Bradyrhizobium sp. AZCC 1610: one gene and its partner. The protein of the gene in region 2 interacts with the protein of the main gene of each other region in a pairwise test. Links are inferred from orthologs where the notes say so. Each region holds a gene or a part of one and is shown on either strand. Other genes may lie near its edges.

Region 1 (2,896 bases), 4.8 Mb from region 2 along the record:
CTTCGCCGTAACGCGTGTATCCGACCCCGAGGAGGTCTAGGGCTTCGCCGCCGCAGCCGCAGCCGCCGGTGGGTGGCCGGATGGATTGGCAAAGAAGCGGAAGAACTCGGAATCAGGCCGTAGCAGGAAACGGGTGTCGTTGGAACGGAGCCCGGTCTCATAGGCCGACATCGAACGATAGAAGGCGAAGAACTCCGGATCCCGGCCATAGGCCTCGGCGAACAGGCGGTTGCGTTCGGCGTCGCCGACGCCGCGCGTCTGCTCGGAGGTCGAATTGGCCTCCGCGATGATGACGGTGGCCTCGCGATCGGCCTTCGATCGGATCTCCTGCGACTTCTGGCCGCCCTGGGCGCGGAACTCCGCCGCCTCGCGCTGCCGTTCGGTCTGCATGCGCTGATAGACCGCCTGGCTGTTGGCCTCCGGCAGATCGGCGCGGCGGATACGCACGTCGACCACCTGGATGCCGTACTGATCGGCCTCCCGGTCGAGTTGCTCGCGGATGCGCGTCATCAGGCCCTCGCGTTCGTCGCGCACCACATTGATGAAGTTGACCTCGCCCAGCACGCGGCGCAGTGACGCGTTCAACAGCGTGGTGAGCTGAATGTTGGCGGCCTGGATCGAGCCGATGCTCTGATAGAAGCGCAACGGGTTTTTGATCCGGTAGCGGGCGAAGGCGTCGACGACGAGCCGCTTCTGGTCGGAAGCGATGACTTCCTGGGACGGATTTTCCAGATCGAGGATGCGCTTGTCGATGCTGATGACGGTGTCGATGAACGGCGCCTTGAAGTTAAGGCCCGGCTCGGACACGACGTCGACCGGCCGGCCGAGCCGGACCACGAGCGCCTGTTCGGTCTGAGACACCGTGAAGATCGAGCTGTAGCCCACGATAACCACGAGGAACAGCAGGATCAGGGTGGCAATACCTGCAACCGGGGACCTCATCGGGTGCCTCCGCTCTGCTGCTGACCGGCCGTCGGCGCCGGACGGCGCGGCGTCAATTCGCTGAGCGGCAGATACGGCACGATGCTCTGTGCCGAGTTGCCGCCGTCATAGACCAGTTTCTCGGACCCGCCGAGAATCCGCTCCATCGTCTCCAGGTAAATTCGTTGCCGCGTCACGTCGGGTGCCTTCTTGTATTCGTCATAGACCTTCGAGAAGCGCGAGCTCTGGCCCTTGGCCTCGGCGACCGCCTGTTCCTTGTAGCCTTCGGCGACCTGCAGGATCTGCGCAGCGCGGCCGCGGGCGTCGGGGATGACGCGGTTGGCGTAGGTCTGCGCCTCGTTCTGCAGCCGCTCAAAGTCGGCGCGCGCGGCCTGCACGTCGCGGAACGAGTCGATTACCTGCGCGGGGGGATCGACTTTCTGCATTTGCACCTGCGTGATCTGGATCCCGGAGCCGTAGGTGTCGAGCGTCCTCTGCATCAGTTCCTGCACGCCCTGCTCGTTCGTGGTGCGGGCGCCGGTAAGGATCGGCTGGATCAAGGAACGGCCGATCACTTCGCGCATTGCGCTTTCGGCCACTGCCTTCACGGTGCCTTCGGGGTTCTGGATGTTGAAGAGGTAATTGCCGACGCCGTCGGGCTTGATCCGCCACAGCACGGTGAAGTCGACGTCGACGATGTTTTCGTCGCCGGTCAGCATCAGGCTTTCTTCCGGCACGTCCCGCATGGTGCGGCCGCGCCGCGCCGGATCGTCGATCAGCGACATCCCGATCGAGATCGTGGAGACGCGCAGTGCCTTCGGCAGCAGCACGGTCTCGATCGGATAGGGCAGATGATAGTTCAGGCCGGGTTGCACGGTGCGAACATGCTTGCCGAAGCGCAGCACGACGCCGAGCTCTTCCGACTGCACGCGGAAGAATCCGGACAAGCCCCAGATCGCCAACGCGCCAGCCAGCACCAGCGCGATGCCCATGCCGCTGAAATGTCCGCCGGGCAGAAGCTGCTGCAGCTTGTCCTGGCCGCGCCGCAGGAGATCCTCGAGATCGGGTGGCCTCGGCCCGACCGATTGCGGACCCGAACCCCACGGCCCCTTCGGACCTGAGCCCCATGGACCGCCGCCTTGATTCTTCCACGGCATATCAACTCTCCTCTGCGGGTGGCCCGGGTCCGCCTGTTGGGCAGGATGCCTTAAGCCTCGCATATCCGCCCGGCTTTATAGGGGACCGCTAGGTCCCTTACAACGCAAGCTTACCTCTCCGAGCAGCTATGCTTGAGGCCATAATTGTCAATGCAAACATTGGTTAGCGAGGTTAACGCTGTTTGCGCCGACGAAATGTCACATAGGAGAAATCGGCGCTGTCGTGCGGACCGGCCAGATTCCGCACACGCGCCACCTCTTCCCAAGCGGTTAGATCGACGGCCGGAAAACGCGTGTCGCCGTCGGGCCGGGCATGCACCTCGGTAAACTCCAAGCGATCGGCGCTGTCCATCCATTGGGCATAGATTTCCGCGCCGCCGATCACAGCGATCTCAGTGGCGAAACGTCGCAGCGCATCGCCGGTGGCGATCGCCTTCGCATCAGCGAAGGAATGGGTAACCACCACGCCATCGGCGCGAAAGGCCAAATCGCGGGTGACGACGATATTGGTCCGTCCGGGAAGCGGACGGCCGATCGAGACGAAAGTCTTGCGCCCCATCACCACGGGCTTTCCCGTTGTCAGCGCCTTGAAACGCGCCATGTCGGATTTCAGCCGCCACGGAATGGCGCCACTTGCCCCGATCACGCCGTTCTCCGCGACCGCAACGATGAGAACGATTTCCATTACCGCGTCCCTTGCGCCAGCGCCGTCAGCGCCGGACCGCCGACCCGGCAAATCGTCCACTCGTCCATCAGTTCGGCGCCAAGCGATTTGTAGAATTCGATCGACGGCGTGTTCCAGTCGAGCACCGACCACT
Region 2 (3,063 bases):
CGCGATGTCGGCAAATTTCGAGGCGCCGGAGGCCAGGAACAGTTGTGGGACATTCTTGCTCTGGAGATATTTCGCGATCGCGGTGTTGTGCGCGGTGCCGATCGAGGAGAAGATCAGCGCGACCTCGTCGCTTTCGACCAGCCGCCTCGTCTGTTCCACCGTTTTCGGCGGCGCGTAGCTGTCGTCGAGCGAGATCAGATTGACCTTACGGCCATTGATGCCGCCGCGCTCATTGACCATCTTGAAATAGCCGACCTCGCCCTTGCCGAGCGCGCCGAACGCCGACACCGGCCCGCTATAGGGCATGGTCTGGCCGATCTTGATTTCGGTTGCGGTGACGCCGCGCATTTCGGCGGCAGATGCGGGAAGCGCCAGGAACACCAGCGCACCAAATCCTGCGAGCAAACGCATCGGTTTCGCCTCCCATGTACGGGCGCTTGGGCCGATGGCTGCGACAGGCGCGGCTCGGCCGACGCTCTCTCTTGTGGCGCAAGCATGCCATGGCGTGCCGAACCACGCCATGGCTAACGATGACATCAGCGACATAAAAAAACGCGGCGTCTCTCCGCCGCGTTTTTTATTCAGATGCGATCCGCGCTTACGCCTGCGGCTGCGGCTCCAGGCCGGGGTCCGGATCGGGACGCGGGCGCGGCTTGCCGGCGGGAGGGACGGCGGAGGCGCGCGGCGCGCTCGGCTCCAGTACCGACTCGCGGTTGGGCTTCTTGCCCTTCAGCAGGTCGATGATTTCGTCGCCGCTCAGCGTCTCGAATTCGAGCAGGCCCTTGGCCAGCGCCTCGAGGTCCTCGCGTTTCTCGGTGAGGATTTTCGTGGCCTCGTTGTAGCCTTCCTCGACCAAACGCCGGATCTCGGAGTCGATCTTCTGGACGGTCGCTTCGGATGCGTTCTGCGTGCGCGACACCGACATGCCCAGGAATACCTCGTCCTGGTTTTCGCCGTAAGACACGGTGCCGAGTTCTTCCGACAGGCCCCAGCGCGTCACCATCATGCGCGCCAGACGCGTCGCCTGTTCGATGTCGGAAGCCGCACCCGAGGTGACCTTCTCGCGGCCGAAGATCAGTTCTTCCGCGACACGGCCGCCCATCATGATGGCCAGCCGCGAGGTCATCTGCTCGAGCGACATCGACAGCTTGTCGCGCTCGGGCAGTTGCATCACCATGCCGAGCGCCCGTCCGCGCGGAATGATGGTCGCCTTGTGGATCGGGTCGGTCGCAACAACGTTGAGGCCGACGATGGCGTGTCCGCCCTCGTGATAGGCCGTCAGCAGTTTCTCTTCCTCGGTCATGACGAGCGACTTGCGCTCGGCGCCCATCATCACCTTGTCTTTCGCCTCTTCGAACTCAGCCTGCGTCACCATGCGCTTGTTACGGCGTGCGGCGGTCAGCGCGGCCTCGTTGACGAGGTTCATCAGGTCGGCGCCGGAGAAGCCCGGCGTGCCGCGCGCGATGGTCTTGAGGTTGATATCCGGCGCCAGCGGCACCTTGCGAACGTGAACCTTCAGGATCTGCTCGCGGCCGACGACATCAGGGTTCGGCACCACGACCTGGCGGTCGAAGCGGCCGGGCCTCAGCAGTGCCGGATCGAGCACGTCGGGACGGTTGGTCGCGGCGATCAGGATCACGCCTTCATTGGCCTCGAAGCCGTCCATCTCGACCAGCAACTGGTTGAGCGTCTGTTCGCGCTCGTCATTGCCGCCGCCCAACCCGGCGCCGCGATGACGGCCGACCGCGTCGATTTCATCGATGAAGATGATGCAGGGCGCGTTCTTCTTGGCCTGCTCGAACATGTCGCGGACACGAGAGGCGCCGACGCCGACGAACATTTCGACGAAGTCCGAACCCGAGATCGTGAAGAACGGCACGTTGGCTTCGCCTGCGACCGCACGCGCGATCAGCGTCTTGCCGGTGCCGGGAGGGCCGACCAAGAGCACGCCGCGCGGAATCCGTCCGCCGAGGCGCTGGAATTTTCCGGGATCGCGCAGGAATTCGACGATCTCCTGCAGGTCCTGCTTGGCCTCGTCGACACCCGCAACGTCCTCGAAGGTGACGCGGCCATGGGCCTCCGTCAGCATCTTGGCGCGCGACTTGCCAAAGCCCATCGCCTTGCCGGCGCCGCCCTGCATCTGCCGCGACAGGAAGATCCACACGCCGATCAGTGCGATGAAGGGCAGCCAGGAGACGAGCAGCGACACGAACCACGGCACGTTGTCGCCGGGGGGCTTCGCGGTGATCGAGACCTTGCCGTCATAGAGGCGCTTCACCAGCGTCGGGTCGTTCGGTGCATAGGTCTGGAAAGAGGAGCCGTTGGTGAAGGTGCCGTGGATATCCGGCCCCTGGATCACGACGTCGCGAACGCGGTTCTGGTCGACCTCGCTCAACAACTGCGAAAACGAGATGTCCTGCGAGGACGTGCGCTGACCAGGATTCTGGAAGAGCGTGAATAATGCCAACAGCAGCAAGACAATAATGACCCAGAGGGCGAAGTTGCGCAGATTGGCGTTCATTGATCTTCCTTCGTGGTCGCGCGGATCGCGGCCCAATGTCCTTGGCAGTAACCCTAGAGTATTCCTTGGGTAGTGAGGCGAGAATCCCCGGTCCACTACACCCAATCTAGGTGGCGCCCGGGTCAATGCCAAGGGAACCATACGGGACTATTTAACGCATCTTAACGCGATACCCGGTCAAAAAATGACGCAAAATCCGAGGTTTTTCCGGGGTGGTTAAGGCTCTTCGTCCCGATATCACAGATATCTGGATATGGGGACGCTTCTCACGCACGGCTACCCCGCCGCGGCGGCGCTGGATCGACATGAATTCGCCCCTTCGTCAGGCTGATCGCCGCCCCGGCCAGCGTCTGTTTCAGCCTTGTCTGCCTCGCGCCATTCGCAATGGCCCGGTCCAGCACCGCCAGCAGCGCTTCCACCTTGCCGAGTTCCGCAGGCCCTTCGTGGCCGGCCCGGTCGATCGCGCGCTTGAGCAGCCGAAGCCGGATTTCCTCCGGCAGACCGGCAAATGCGGCGGCATCGAATCCGAAGCGCGAGGCATC

Evidence for each region. The genes of interacting proteins can lie anywhere in the genome.
Region 1: the proteins of ftsH (region 2) and hflK interact in binary tests that used the Escherichia coli proteins (3 or more experiments, as listed by UniProt). The link is inferred for Bradyrhizobium sp. AZCC 1610 from one-to-one orthologs.

What each region holds. Positions count from the first base shown.
Region 1 is NZ_JAZHRR010000001.1:1,143,396-1,146,291, reverse strand. Bases 9-2,831 are described here. They hold hflK (FtsH protease activity modulator HflK), read right to left. Parts: upstream 2,079-2,831; coding sequence 939-2,078; downstream 9-938. Other genes in these bases: V1279_RS05715 (GNAT family N-acetyltransferase), read right to left, coding at 2,763-2,831; V1279_RS05720 (dihydrofolate reductase), read right to left, coding at 2,251-2,763; hflC (protease modulator HflC), read right to left, coding at 37-942. In the rest of the region: more of V1279_RS05715, read right to left, coding at 2,832-2,896.
Region 2 is NZ_JAZHRR010000001.1:5,931,457-5,934,519, forward strand. Bases 61-3,050 are described here. They hold ftsH (ATP-dependent zinc metalloprotease FtsH), read right to left. Parts: upstream 2,522-3,050; coding sequence 599-2,521; downstream 61-598. Other genes in these bases: V1279_RS29180 (ABC transporter substrate-binding protein), read right to left, coding at 61-411; tilS (tRNA lysidine(34) synthetase TilS), read right to left, coding at 2,788-3,050. Outside these bases: more of V1279_RS29180, read right to left, coding at 1-60; more of tilS, read right to left, coding at 3,051-3,063. UniProt on the Escherichia coli protein: Acts as a processive, ATP-dependent zinc metallopeptidase for both cytoplasmic and membrane proteins. Plays a role in the quality control of integral membrane proteins.